3 regions of the Streptosporangium sp. NBC_01810 genome follow, and region 1 is predicted to be linked to each of the others. Evidence: predicted binding sites of a transcription regulator. Region 1 holds the regulator's gene; each other region holds the start of a gene.

Region 1 (4,802 bases):
CGGAGTTGTTGGCGTTCTGGTACTGGACGGAGACGATGTCCTTGCCGCCCAGGTCCATGTCGAACCCGGCGTCGCGGAGGGCGCGGATCTTGTCCTCCTCGCGCGCCTTGGTCTCGACGAACTCCTCGATGTCGGGGTGGTCGACGTCGAGGACCACCATCTTGGCGGCGCGGCGGGTGGCGCCCCCGGACTTGATGGTGCCCGCCGAGGCGTCCGCTCCGCGCATGAAGGAGACCGGGCCGCTGGCGGTGCCGCCGCTGGAGAGGAGCTCCTTGGAGGAGCGGATCCTGGAGAGGTTGACGCCGGAACCGGAACCGCCCTTGAAGATCACACCCTCTTCCTTGTACCAGTCGAGGATCGACTCCATCTGGTCGTCGACGGCCAGGATGAAGCAGGCGCTGACCTGCTGCGGCGACGCGGTGCCGACGTTGAACCAGACGGGGGAGTTGAAGCTGAAGACCTGGTTGACCAGAGCGTGCTTGAGCTCGTGGTCGAAGATCTCGACATCCTCCTCGCCGGCGAAGTAGCCGTGCTCGACCGCCGTACGGGTGTAGACGCCCACCACCCGGTCGATCAGCTGCTTGAGGCTCCACTCCCGCTGCGGGGTGCCGACCGCACCGCGGAAGTATTTGGTGGTCACGATGTTGGCGGCGTTGACCGACCACGACTGGGGGAACTCGACGCCGCGCTGCTCGAAGTTGACCGAGCCGTCGCGCCAGTTGGTCATGACGACGTCACGGCGCTCCCAGGGCAACTCGTCATAAGGATGCACGCCTGGGGTGGTGAAGATGCGCTTCATCCTCAGGCCCTTGCGCGGCCGCTTGCTCCCACGTGCCACCGCACCGGCGGTCTCCGTCATGACTTCCCCCTCCTGGGGCTCCGCGAGCCCTCAAATCGGACCACACCAACACGCCGCTCACCCCCGGCGCCCAGGGTCTTTCTCAGTCTTGCTCGCTGGAGCGCCCCGCCCGGAGCTGCTCGATCTCCGCCTCGAAGTCGGCCAGGGTCTCGAACCCCCGGTAGACGGAGGCGAACCGCAGGTACGCCACCTCGTCCAGCTCGCGGAGTGGACCCAGGATCGCCAGCCCGACCTCGTGAGCCGCGATCTCGGCACATCCGGTGGCCCGGATGCTCTCCTCGACCCGCTGGCCCAACTGCGCCAGGGAGTCCTCGCCGACGGGCCGCCCCTGGCAGGCCCGCCGAACCCCGGCGATCACCTTGTCCCTGAAGAACGGCTCCGTCACGCCACTGCGCTTGCCCACCATGAGCAGGACCGTCTCCTGCGTGGTGAATCTGCGCCCGCACTCCGGGCACGTGCGCCTGCGGCGGATGGCACCACCGTCCTCGGTGGCCCTGCTGTCGATGACTCGCGTGTCCGGATGACGACAGAACGGACAGTGCACGCGCGTCGCCTCCTTGACCTGCGGGAGCGGCTCACCCACCTCACCTGCCCCACGACGTGCGTGTCGAGACGCTCGCGCACGCCCCTCGAATAGTCGAGATGCGGTAATGGAAACACAATCTGTGGTGAAGTGTTGCGGTGCAGCCACTAGATGTTGTGGTCTAACGGTAGAAGTGCGCGACCATGAACGCAAGTTGAAAGGACCCCGCCACGCGAAGTCGCTGATCAGCCGTCACGTCTCGGCGTGTCGCCCATCGGGCAATGCCCTCCACCCCGCACACCCCCTCCCTCACACGCGTCCCGGCCGATCTGTCAGGCAGGAGCCCCGGCGAACCCTCTTCGCATGGCCCACCCACACCTTCCCCAGGCCCCGCCCATCACTCCCACGCGCCCCACCGACCGCCCCCCCTTCTCAGCGAATGAGACCCTCGGGGAGATAGAGCCGGGTTCCGGGCCGCACCGCGGATCCGGCCAGCCCGTTGAGGTCCACGATGTGGCGGACCGTCCGACCGGCGTCACCCTCCTGCGTCAGCGCGTCCGCGATCTCCCACAGCGTGTCGCCCGCGTGCACCGTGATCCGGGGCAGGCCCTCAGGACCTGTCCGCTCGCCCGCCAGGGCCGTGTCGATGCGCCCGCCGATCCAGAGCACCCCCAGGGTGAACAGCGCGAGCACCACCACCGCCACGATCCTCCCACGCCGGGTGAGCCGGAGCGGCCGCCCGACGGTCCGGGAGCGGGTGACCCCCGGGCGGCGTACACCCCCCGCACGAGCCGCCCCCGATCCCGGCGCCCGCTTCGGCCCTGCCCCACGCCCGGCTCCCCGCTCTCGCCCGGCTCCCCGCTCTCGCCCGGCTCCCCGCTCTCGCCCGGGCCCACCTCTCGCTCCACGCCCGAGTCGCGGCCCCGCTTCGCACCCGGCCCCCGACCTCGCCTTCGGATCGCGCGGCCGCCCGACCGCCTGCTCCCGCCCGAGCCGCCCCGGCCCCCTTCCGCCTTCCGCGCCCCGCCCGCCCCCGGCCCCTCTGCCGGGATCCAGCGCAGGCTCCGGCGTGGGCTCCGGCTCCGGTCTCGGTGGCGGCACAAGGCGTAGGCGCGGTACTCCCGGTGCCCCCGATGATCGCCGCGCCGTCCGGGGTCTCGGCACAGCCATGGATCGTGGTGTCGTCGCGGTCGGTTTCACGGTGGCCCCCATCCCCTCGACCTGGCCGAACACATGTCGAAGAAAGATCGGTGAATCGAACACGATGTCGATCGAACTCCCGTACGATGTTGTACACCACGGCGTGGCCGATATCGAGGACATTCGAACAATTGTTTGAGTATGATCTTCGGCCATTATATGGTCGCTGTGTGCGACACATCAGATACAGACCGGGAGGCGAGGAGTTCGTATGAGCCAGCACAACGAGAACGGTTCGGCCGCCAGCGACCTGGCGGTGCGAAGGCGTGACTCCCTTGGCCTCACCCCCAGGCAGCGGAAGATCCTTGAGGTGATCCGCGACTCCGTGCAGCAGCGCGGTTATCCGCCGTCCATGCGGGAGATCGGTGAGGCCGTTCAGCTCACCAGCACCTCCAGCGTGTCGCACCAGCTGACGGCGTTGCAGCGCAAGGGCTATCTGCGGCGTGACCCGCACCGCCCCCGTGCCCTGGAGGTGCGCCTTCCCGGCGAGCCCGTGCTGTGGGTGGATCCCGACTCCGGTGAGGACGAGACCCCGGTCAGCCGCCCGACCGCCGCCTACGTGCCACTCGTCGGCCGGATCGCCGCCGGCGGCCCGATCCTCGCCGAGGAGAGCATCGAGGATGTCTTCGCCCTGCCCAAGCAACTCGTCGGCGAGGGCACGCTCTTCCTCCTCCAGGTGACCGGAGACTCGATGATCGAGGCCGCCATCGCCAACGGCGACTGGGTGGTCGTACGCCAGCAGCCGGTGGCCGACAACGGTGACGTGGTCGCGGCGATGATCGACGGCGAGGCCACGGTCAAGACCTTCAAGCGCAGGGACGGCCACGTCTGGCTGGTCCCGCACAACTCCAACTACGACCCGATTCCGGGTGACGAGGCCACCGTGCTCGGCAAGGTCGTGGCGGTCCTCCGCAAGCTCTGAAGCACGCACCTTCGACCTGCACGTCAACACTCCAAGGGACGCGCGAAACGCCGGGCGACCGGCACCCCGATATCGGGGTGCCGGTCGCCCGGCGTGTTTTCGGGTGGCGGTGCGACGATTTTCGGGTGGCGGTGCGACGACCGGACGGCAGAGCCCGAGCCGGGCGGGCCAGAGGTCGGCCCGCCCATGAAAGCTCGGAGGGCGCACACCGGACGGGCGCCCCTCTCGAACGTCCCCTCTCGAACGTCTACGGGACGATGTTGACCAGCTTGGGCGCTCGGACGATGACCTTGCGCGGCGTGCCGCCGGGCAGGAAGGACCGGACCTTCTCCGATGCCAGCGCCAGCGCCTCCAGATCTCCCTCGGAGATCTCCGGAGAGACCTCCAGCCGGTCGCGCACCTTGCCCGCGACCTGAACGACGCAGGTGACGGAGTCCTGGACGAGCAGCGCCGGATCCGCCACCGGCCAGCCCGCGACCGCGACCGAGCCGCTGTGCCCCAGCCGCTCCCAGCCCTCCTCCGCCGCGTACGGCGCGACCAGGGAGAGCATGACCGCCAGCGTCTCGGCGGACTCCCTGACCGCGGGGTCGGCGGCGCCGGGCCCGGAGTCGATGGCCTTGCGGGTCGCGCTCGTCAGCTCCATCATCCGGGCCACCGCGACGTTGAAGCGGTGGGAGTCGACCAGCCTGGTGACCTCGTCGACCGTGCGGTGCACGACCTTGCGCAGATCCAGGTCTCCGCCTGCGAAGTCGACACCGGGGGCGGAGGCCGCACCCGCCTCGGCCATGACGCGGAACGCCCGGGCCAGGAACTTCTGGGACGCGGCCGGCGAGACGTCGGCCCAGTCGATGTCATCCTCGGGCGGGCCGGCGAAGACGACGGTCAGCCTGACCGCGTCGACCCCGTAGGCGTCGATCTGCTCGCCCAGGTCGACGCCGTTGCCCAGCGACTTGGACATCGCCTTGCCCTGGTTGATGACCTGCCCCTGGTTCAGCAGGCGGGTGAAGGGCTCGACGAAGTCGACCATGCCCATGTCGTACAGGACCTTGGTGAAGAACCTGGAGTACAGCAGGTGCAGCACGGCGTGCTCGACGCCCCCGACGTACTGGTCGATCGGGCCCCACCTGCGGACACCCTCGACGTCGAACGGGCCGTCCTCGTAGGAGGGATTGACGTAGCGCAGGAAGTACCACGAGGAGTCGACGAAGGTGTCCATCGTGTCGGTGTCGCGCCTGGCCGGGCCGCCGCACTTGGGGCAGGAGACGTTGACCCACTCTTCCGCCGAGGCCAGCGGGGAG
Region 2 (4,802 bases), 2.7 Mb from region 1:
GACTTGGCGACCTCGGCGTCGGAGATACCGCTGCCGTTCACCCGCTCGCGGATGATGTTCACCGCCAGGTCGAGGCTCTCCTGGGAGGGAGCGCTTCCGTTCGGGGTGATGGGCTGCAGCGTCACTGTCGTGCCGCCGGCGAGGTCGAGGCCATATTCCGGGGTGTACGCCTTGTTGAGGAGCATCACCCCTCCCATGGCGAGAATGATCGCCAGAAGCACCAGGAGCATGCGCCCCGGTTTGCTCTGGCCGCTGGTCGGTCGGGCCACTGGTCGACTTTCGGTTATAGGGGATTGGTGGTGAACCTACTCACAGTTTCTTGCTCGCCGAGTCGCGGTCTTCACTCTGCTCCTCGGCGGTCTCCGCGACGTCGTGGTCGACGGCCTTGACATCCTCCTCCGGGTCGTCGACGGGAACCAGAACGCGACCGATCGCCGCCTTCACCCAGCGGGTCTCCACGCCGGGGGCGATCTCCAGGATCACGTCGTCGGCGTCGATCGCCACCACGGTCCCGAAAAGACCCGTCGTGGTCATGACACCGGTTCCCGGCGTGAGACTGCTCTGCATCTTGACCTGCTCCTGCTGCCGCTTGCGCTGCGGCCGGATAAGCAGGAAATAGAACACCACGACCATGAGAGCGATCATGATCAGGCTTGAATAGTTGCCGCCCACAGGGCCGCTCCCTCTCTTGAGAATGACCGGCGCGAAACCGGACGTCATATACGACCACGCCGCTCAGCACGCCAGCCTACACAGCCGGCCAAGGCTCGGAGTTTAGGCGAGTTGTTAGAAGCGCGGCAACGAGGTCACGATTCGGCGCGCAGGGAAGTTCCCATTTCGATACACTTGTCATCTATCTGTGATCAAGCTTGTACGTCTCCCCTACCGATGCACAACGCTAGATTTGCTGAGCATCATCCCCAAGATCGACGAGGAACGAGGCGCCGAAGGCGTCCGGCGGGGGCACAAGCCCAAGATGGGTCCAGGCCGCGGCGGTCGCGACCCGGCCGCGGGGGGTGCGGGCCAGCAGTCCCTGCCGCACCAGGAAGGGCTCGGCGACCACCTCGACCGTCTCCGGCTCCTCCCCCACCGCGACCGCCAGCGTCGACAGCCCCACCGGGCCGCCGCCGAACTTGCGCAGCAGCGCTCCGAGCACCGCCCGGTCGAGCCTGTCGAGCCCCTCGGCGTCGACCTCGTAGAGGTTGAGCGCGGCGGCGGCGACGTCCCTGGTGACGACGCCCTCCGCGCGCACCTCGGCGAAGTCGCGGACGCGGCGCAGCAGGCGGTTGGCGATGCGGGGCGTGCCCCGCGAGCGGCCGGCGATCTCGGTGGCGGCGTCGCCCGGCAGCGTCACGCCCAGCAGACGCGCGGAGCGGTGCAGCACCTCCTCCAGCTCGGCGACCCCGTAGAAGTCCATGTGCGCGACGAAGCCGAAGCGGTCGCGCAGCGGCGCGGGGAGCATGCCCGCCCTGGTGGTGGCCCCGACCAGGGTGAACGGGGCGATCTCCAGCGGGATCGCGGTCGCCCCCGGCCCCTTGCCCACCACGATGTCGACGCGGAAGTCCTCCATCGCGAGGTAGAGCATCTCCTCGGCGGGCCTGGCCATGCGGTGGATCTCGTCGATGAACAGGACCTCGCCCTCGGAGAGGGTCGACAGGATCGCCGCGAGGTCACCGGCCCGCTCAAGCGCGGGCCCCGAGGTGATCCGGAGCGGCACGGACAGCTCGGTCGCGATGATCATGGAGAGGGTCGTCTTGCCCAGCCCGGGACCGCCGCTCATCAGCACGTGGTCCGGCGGCCGGTTACGCCGCAGCGCGCTCTGCAGCACCAGGGACAACTGCTCGCGCACCCGCGCCTGGCCGATGAACTCCTCCAGCCGCTTGGGCCGCAGCGCCGCCTCGATGTTCCTCTCGTCGCCCTCGGCGTCCGGCGACACCAGATCCCGTTCGGAACTCACGCCGCCCCATCTCTGCTCACCGCACGGCGGAGGCGCCCGCGCTCTCCCGGCTGCCGTGCTCTCCCGGCCGAGCCTCTCATCGCGTGCTCAGCGCGCTGAGTGCCGCCTTGAGCAGCGCCGACACCTGCGGGGTGCGGCCCTCGGCCAGTTCCGCGTCGGCCCGGGGCGCGACGGCGGCGACCGCCTCGTCCGCGTCCCGCACCGAGTACCCCAGACCGACCAGGCCGGAGTGGACCTGGTCTCGCCAGGCGGGCGCGGCGACGCGTCCGTTGAGCACGGCGCCGACCGCCTCCTCCGGCGTGCCGAGCCTGTCCTTGAGATCGACGATGATCCGCTGGGCGCCCTTCGGGCCCACCCCGGGGACCCTTGTCAGCGCCTTGACGTCGGCGGTGGCCACGGCCATCCTGAGCGCGTTGGGGGTGTGCACGGCCAGCATCGCCAGGGCGACCTTGGGGCCGACCCCGTTGGCCGTCTGCAGCATCTCGAAGATCCCGCGTTCGTCGTCGGTGGCGAAGCCGAACAGCGTCAGCGACTCCTCACGGACCACCAGCGAGGTGGCCAGCCTGGCCTCCTCGCCCGTTCTGAGCGTCGCCAGCGTGCCCGGCGTGCAGTGCACGAGCACTCCCACCCCGCCCACCTCGACGACCGCCCCGTCGGGGGCGACCGCGGTCACCTGTCCTCGCACCGAGGCGATCACTTCGTGGTTCCTCTCGGATATCCGGCCCTGCCCCGGCCGCGAAAGTAGGCCGCGGCGGTCGTGCCGGGGCCGCTCATGGCCTTCGCGGCGGCCTCGGCCAGCCTGCTCTGGGCTCCGCCCCGCCACACGTGGCAGATCGCGAGGGCGAGCGCGTCGGCGGCGTCGGCGGGCTTGGGCATGGCGTCCAGCCGCAGCAGCCGGGTCACCATCATGCCGACCTGCCGCTTGTCCGCCGTGCCGCTGCCGGTGATCGCCGCCTTGACCTCGGACGGCGTGTGCAGGGCGACCGGCAGCCCCCTGCGGGAAGCGCACAGGATCGCCACGGCGGAGGCCTGCGCGGTGCCCATCACGGTTCTGAGGTTGTGCTGGGCGAAGACCCGCTCCACGGCCACCGCGTCGGGTGCGAGCTCGTCGAGCCACTGCTCGATGCCGGTCTCGATCGCCACCAGCCGGGCGCCGATCTCGTCGTCGGCGGGGGTGCGGACCACTCCGACCTTGACCAGGCTCAGTGGTGCGCCGGGTCTCCCCTCGACGGCACCGAGCCCGCATCGGGTAAGCCCGGGATCGACCCCTATGACCCGCAGTTCGGGCAACCGCACCGACACGCCTCCGCTCGCCGAACACCTGTTCGGTGCCAGACTCTACCGCCTGAGAGCACATCGCGCACGGCCCTCGCGGGGCCCGCGGAAAGTGTCAGAAGCGGTCGGGTACCCGGGGCACGGTGAAGGCGGCCACCGCTCGGAGCTCCTCGACGGGGACGCCGAGGTACGAGATCACGCGTCGAGCTTCTCCATGACCTCGTCGGAGACGTCGAAGTTGGCCCAGACGTTCTGCACGTCGTCGCTGTCCTCGAGGGCGTCGATCAGCCGGAAGACCTTACGGGCGCCGTCCTCGTCGAGCGGGACGTTCATCGTCGGCATGAAGCCGGACTCGGCCGAGTCGTAGTCGATCCCGGCCTCCTGCAGGGCCTTGCGGACCGGGACGAGGTCGGTGGCCTCGGAGACGACCTCGAACTGGTCGCCCAGGTCGTTGACCTCCTCGGCCCCCGCGTCGAGGACCGCGGTCAGCACGTCGTCCTCACCCAGCTCCCCCTTGGGGACGAGCACGACGCCCTTGCGGTTGAACATGTAGGACACCGAGCCCGGGTCGGCCAGCGAGCCGCCGTTGCGGGTCAGCGCGACCCGGACCTCGGAGGCCGCGCGGTTGCGGTTGTCGGTGAGGCACTCGATCAGCACCGCGACGCCGCCGGGGGCGTAGCCCTCGTACATGATGGTCTGCCAGTCGGCGCCGCCGGCCTCCAGGCCGCCTCCGCGCTTGCGGGCACGCTCGATGTTGTCGATCGGAACCGAGCTCTTGCGCGCCTTGGTGATGGCGTCGTACAGCGTCGGGTTGCCGTCCGGATCGGGGCCGCCCGTCCGCGCCGCGACCTCGATGTTCTTGATGAGCTTGGCGAACAGCTTGCCGCGCTTGGAATCAAGCGCCGCCTTCTTGTGCTTCGTCGTCGCCCATTTGGAGTGGCCGGACATCCCCTAGAGCTCCCTCACCATCTCAGCGAAATATGAATGCACACCAACATCCCCGGTAATTTCCGGATGAAAGGATGTGGCGAGCAGCGGTCCTTGACGGACCGCGACGATCCTATCTCCAGGTTCGGCCAACGCCAGCACTTCGACCCCCGAACCCACGGATTCCACCCAGGGGGCGCGGATGAAGACCGCCCGCATGCCGCCGCGGCCGGCGAAGTCGATATCGGCCTCGAAGGAGTCGACCTGGCGGCCGAAGGCGTTGCGCCGGACGACCATGTCTATGCCGCCGATCGTCTGCTGGCCCTCGACGCCGCCCTCGATCCGGTCCGCCAGCATGATCATCCCGGCGCAGGAGCCGTAGGCGGGCATACCGGCCTTGATCCGCATCCGGAGCGGTTCGAGCAGTTCGAAGGTCTCGGCGAGCTTCCACATCGTGGTGGACTCGCCGCCCGGGATGACGAGGCCGTCGACCGCCTCCAGTTCGCGGGGGCGCCGTACGGCGACCGCTCTGGCGCCCACCGCCTCCAGGGAGCGCACGTGCTCGCGCACATCGCCTTGGAGCGCGAACACGCCGATCGTCGGGACGATGGTCACCGATGGTCCTTCCCCTGGAAAAGAAATG
Region 3 (4,802 bases), 3.8 Mb from region 1:
GCCTGGCCGGTGAGCAGCAGGAACAGCGACTCGGGGGTAGTGATCAGGATGTCGGACGGCCTGGTCGCGAACCGGCGTCGCTCCTCGGGGGAGGTGTCGCCGGAGCGGATCGCCACCGAGATCTCCGGCACCGGGAGGCCGAGCCTTCTCGCGGTCTGCTTCAGCCCGGCCAGCGGTGCCCGGAGGTTGCGCTCGATGTCGACCGCCAGAGCCTTGAGCGGCGACACGTAAAGGACCCGGCACAGCCTCGGCGGTTCGTCGCCCCCTTGCGAACGCCTGCGCCTCCCACCGGCACCCGTACCGTTCGTCACGCCCGCGACGGTGGCGCCCGCCGGGGCGTCCGCGATCGCGGTGGTGCCCGCCGGAGATCCGGTGTCTCCGGCGGAGGGGGAAGATCTGGCGCCTCCGGCACTCGCGGGGAAGCCGGCGTCTTCGCCGGACGTGGGAGAGGCGGCATCCCGGAGAGACCCGCTGTCTCCGGGGGGTTCGGTGGCCGGGTGCCCGGCCGCCAGCCGGTCGAGCGACCACAGGAAGGCGGCCAGCGTCTTGCCGGAGCCGGTGGGGGCGACCACCAGGGTGTTGTCACCCCGGGCGATCGCCGCCCACGCCCCCTCCTGCGCCGCGGTCGGTGCGGCGAACGCCCCGGTGAACCAGTCCCTGGTCATCCGGGTGAAGTGCCCCAGCGCCCCGTCCGCGCCTGCCGTCTCGCTCATCGCGTGCCCCCTGCCTCCCGGCTCGGCCGACCAACCGGGCCACCGTCCATACTGCACGGCGGCACCGACAGAACCCGTCGCCGCCTGCCACGGGCCAGAGGCGGAGAGAGGCCGGAGGCCGGTTCATCACCTGCGGATACGTGATCCACCGGTCTCACGGCCGGATCGCGCGCTCTCCACACCGGAGGGGTTCGACGAGGCTCTGCCACCATGACCTGCCCCGAGGCGGGTCGCTCTCCGTCGTCAGCCGAACACCGGAGGATGCCTCGGAGTTCGGGCGGGGAAAGATGTGGAGGGCATGCTTTGGCGAACATACGACTTATGAGCGGTGAGCGAACGGTGAGCATCGACTATCAGGCCATCGAGGCGAAACGCGAGCGGATCAGAGCGGAACACCTGAGGGAGGGCCGTCCGCCGAGCAGCGCGAGGGGGCTGCACCACTTCGCACTGATCTCCTCCGACGTCGAGGCGACGATCAGGTTCTACCAGGACCTTCTGGAGTTCCCCCTCACGGAGATCTTCGAGAACCGCGACTACCGGGGGTCGAACCACTTCTTCTTCGACATCGGCAACGGCAACCTCCTTGCCTTCTTCGACTTCCCAGGTCTGGACCTCGGCCCCTACCGGGAGGTCCTCGGCGGGCTCCACCACGTCGCCATCTCCGTGGCCCCCTCCACCTGGGAGCATCTGCGGGGCAAGCTGGCGGCGGCGGGCGTGCCGCACCAGGTGGAGAGCGGTACCTCCATCTACTTCGCCGACCCGGATGGGGCGCGCGTGGAACTGCTCGCCGACCCCCTCGGCGAGATGTACGGCTCCCGGGTGCTCTGACGTGCGCCACCCCTCTGACGTGCGCCACCCCTCTGGGGAGCGCCACCCTTCTGGGGAGCGTCCCCTTCTGGGGGGGCGTACTCCCGCCCGGCGCGCGTACCCGGCCGCTGACGGCCCCCCGCCCCCCGCCCGACAGCCCGTCTCTCTTCCACCGGGACCGGGTGATCGGGACCGGGTGATCGGGACGGGGCCGACTCGCGGCCCGGCGGTGTGCTCAGTGGTGTGCTCAGTGGTGTGCTCAGTGGTGTGCTCAGTGGTGTGCTCAGTGGTGTGCCCGGCGGTGTTCCGGCGGTGTGCTCAGTGGTGTGCCCGGCGGTGTGCCCGGCGGTGTTCCGGGCGTGGGCCGCGGCACGCCGGTGTGGTCCCATACTTGGGGCATGCGCCTGTCGGATTTCTGGAAGCGGATGAAGTTGCACTTCGGCGACCAGTACGCCGAGTCGTGGGCCCATGACTACGTCATCGCCGACCTCGGCGGCCGGACCGTGATCCAGGCGCTGGCCGAGGGGGTCGGGGCGAAGGAGGTCTGGCACGCCGTGTGCGGGGTGACCGACGTCTCTCCCAGGCTCCGCTGAGGGTGACCCGGGGGCGGTCAGGAGGGCTCCACAGGCGGAGCGAGAAGCCTCTCCACCGAGTCGGCCGCGTGCACGGGGTCGTCGGTGCTCTCCTCGCCGTCCGGTGACCACAGAAACAGCCAGCCGTCCTTGACCGGGGTGGCGAAGACGATGGTCTGCCGGCCGCTGTCCGGATGCCATACCCACAGCACCGGAGTGGTGCCTCCGAGGGTGCGGCTGACCAGCCCTCGTCGTTGCAGTTCGGCGGCCAGGGAGTCGAGATGGGCTAGGCGTTGCTGCGTGAACGTGTTGGGCACGTCGGACACCTCGGGTCGTTTCCCCTCAGGATCACCCCAGGTCAGCCTGGTTGCAACAGGCTCAGGGCAATTATCGGAAATGTCGCCTCCCGGATGGGGTGGCGCTCCTCGCGGCCACGGCCCCTTCATCTGTACCCGGCCACGCGGGAGAGTTCCGCGGCGGATCACGGTTCCTGGAACGCGTGGCGCCAACAGGCCACGATCGAACAGTCGTTCGGCTATATTGAACGGGCCGTCACTCCTGGCGTGCCCTCCCGAAATTGTCGGCGGCACCCCGTAGCTTTCTGGCAACCGATCCAACCCGCGACCCTCCAGGGGGGCTCCCATGGCAGCTAACGACCGCGAGAAGGCGCTCGAGACCGCGCTCGCTCAGATCGAGCGGCAGTTCGGCAAGGGCTCCATCATGCGCCTGGGCGACGAGACCCGGGCGCCCATCGAGGTGATCCCCACCGGCTCCATCGCGCTCGACGTGGCCCTCGGCATCGGGGGCTTCCCGCGTGGCCGCATCGTCGAGGTCTACGGTCCCGAGTCCTCGGGCAAGACCACGGTCGCCCTGCACGCGGTGGCCAACGCCCAGCGCGGTGGCGGCATCGCCGCGTTCATCGACGCCGAGCACGCGCTCGACCCGGAGTACGCCCAGAAGCTGGGCGTCGACACCGACGCGCTGCTCGTCTCCCAGCCCGACACCGGCGAGCAGGCGCTGGAGATCGCCGACATGCTGATCCGGTCCGGCGCCGTCGACCTGCTGGTCATCGACTCGGTCGCGGCCCTGGTGCCCAAGGCCGAGATCGAGGGTGAGATGGGCGACAGCCACGTCGGCCTCCAGGCACGCCTGATGTCCCAGGCGCTGCGCAAGGTCGCGGGCGCGCTCAACAACACCGGCACCACCGCGATCTTCATCAACCAGCTCCGTGAGAAGATCGGCGTCATGTTCGGCTCGCCCGAGACCACGACCGGTGGAAAGGCGCTGAAGTTCTACGCCTCGGTGCGTCTCGACATCCGCCGCATCGAGACGCTGAAGGACGGCACCGAGGCGGTCGGCAACCGCACCCGGGTGAAGGTCGTCAAGAACAAGATGGCCCCGCCCTTCCGGGTGGCCGACTTCGACATCCTCTACGGCGTCGGCATCTCCCGCGAGGGCGGCCTGATCGACATGGGCGTGGAGCACGGCTTCGTCCGCAAGTCCGGAGCCTGGTACACCTACGAGGGGGACCAACTCGGCCAGGGCAAGGAGAACGCGCGAAACTTCCTCAAGAACCACCCGGACATGGCGAACGAGATCGAGAAGAAGATCAAGGAGAAGCTCGGCGTCGGCCCGCGCGTCGACAGCCCGGCCACTCCGCCGCCCGCCGCTCCTGCGACCGCGGCGTCCGGCCGTGCTTCCGGCTCGGCTCCGGCAGCCGCCGCGTCCGGTCGCGGTTCCAAGGCGGCCACCCCCAAGCCGGGTGACGCCTGATTCGGGCTGACCGCTGATGATGGGAGCCGATCTCGGTCCGGCGGGCGAACTCGGGCCGAGAGACTGGGGCGCCTGGCCCGACGAGCCTCGGACCGACTCGCCGGGCAGGAGTGGGCGCGGGCGAGGTGATGGTGCCCCCGCTCCCGAGGGGGGACTTCAGGGGGAGGGCGCAGGCTCCGTCGGTGGCGAGCCGCGAAGCCGGAAGGGACGTGGCTCCCGGCGTGGTGAGCGGCGGTCCGGGGGTGATTCCCCGGGTGCCTTTCCTGAGGGCCTCCTTCCTGACGGACCGGCCGAGGGCTCTCCCGCGAGCCGGGGAGCCGGGGCCGATCCGCAGGCGGTGGCGCGGGCGATCTGCCTGCGGTTGTTGACGATGGCACCGCGCACCCGAGCCCAGCTCGCGGAGGCGCTGCGCAAGCGTGAGGTGCCCCAGGAGGCGGCGGACGCCGTGCTGGAGCGCTTCTCCGAGGTCGGGCTCATCGACGATGAGGCGTTCGCCGCGGCATGGGTGAGCTCCCGCCATGCCGGGCGGGGGCTTGCCAGAAAGGCCCTTGCCTCCGAGCTCCGGCACCGGGGGGTGGATGAGGAGACCGTGAAGGACGCGGTGGAGCAGCTCGACCCCGAGCAGGAGGCGGAGACCGCCCGTCGCCTTGTGCGGCGCAAGCTCTCCTCGACTCGCGGCCTGGACCCTGCGGTCAGGACTCGTAGGCTGGCCGGCCTGCTCGCCCGGAAGGGGTACGGTCCTGGCCTGGCGTTTCGCGTGATCCGCGAAGTGCTGGAGGATGATGAGGTAGAAACAACGTCATTCCTGGAAGATTCGGGTTATCCCCTCGACTAGTTCAAGTGGTCTGACACTAGGTCTTTGCTTGCTCGTTACCTCTCTGACGCTTAATCTCAACGGCAGTGAGGAGTTACTCCGCGCAGTGCGGATTGTCATAGC

What was found. Region 1 encodes LexA, which represses DNA repair genes until DNA is damaged. Its sites were predicted from a motif close to TCGAACANNTGTTCGA; they were not measured.
Region 2: ruvC (crossover junction endodeoxyribonuclease RuvC) is a predicted target of LexA. The motif match lies at 3,271-3,286, and genes of this name have one in related genera.
Region 3: recA (recombinase RecA) is a predicted target of LexA. The motif match lies at 2,612-2,627, and genes of this name have one in related genera.

Annotation. Positions count from the first base shown of each region.
Region 1 is NZ_CP109070.1:972,551-977,352, reverse strand. It holds gene OIE13_RS04510 (vitamin B12-dependent ribonucleotide reductase) at 1-859, opposite strand, end outside; gene nrdR (transcriptional regulator NrdR) at 942-1,403, opposite strand; gene OIE13_RS04500 (LysM peptidoglycan-binding domain-containing protein) at 1,815-2,087, opposite strand; gene lexA (transcriptional repressor LexA) at 2,794-3,504, shown strand; gene leuS (leucine--tRNA ligase) at 3,752-4,802, opposite strand, start outside.
Region 2 is NZ_CP109070.1:3,631,000-3,635,801, forward strand. It holds gene secD (protein translocase subunit SecD) at 1-230, opposite strand, end outside; gene yajC (preprotein translocase subunit YajC) at 310-672, opposite strand; gene ruvB (Holliday junction branch migration DNA helicase RuvB) at 899-1,957, opposite strand; gene ruvA (Holliday junction branch migration protein RuvA) at 2,034-2,654, opposite strand; gene ruvC (crossover junction endodeoxyribonuclease RuvC) at 2,651-3,238, opposite strand; gene OIE13_RS16290 (YebC/PmpR family DNA-binding transcriptional regulator) at 3,428-4,180, opposite strand; gene pdxT (pyridoxal 5'-phosphate synthase glutaminase subunit PdxT) at 4,184-4,774, opposite strand.
Region 3 is NZ_CP109070.1:4,821,627-4,826,428, reverse strand. It holds gene OIE13_RS20975 (ATP-dependent helicase) at 1-713, opposite strand, end outside; gene OIE13_RS20970 (VOC family protein) at 1,035-1,541, shown strand; gene OIE13_RS20965 (DUF3046 domain-containing protein) at 1,919-2,113, shown strand; gene OIE13_RS20960 (hypothetical protein) at 2,131-2,409, opposite strand; gene recA (recombinase RecA) at 2,735-3,865, shown strand; gene recX (recombination regulator RecX) at 3,882-4,700, shown strand.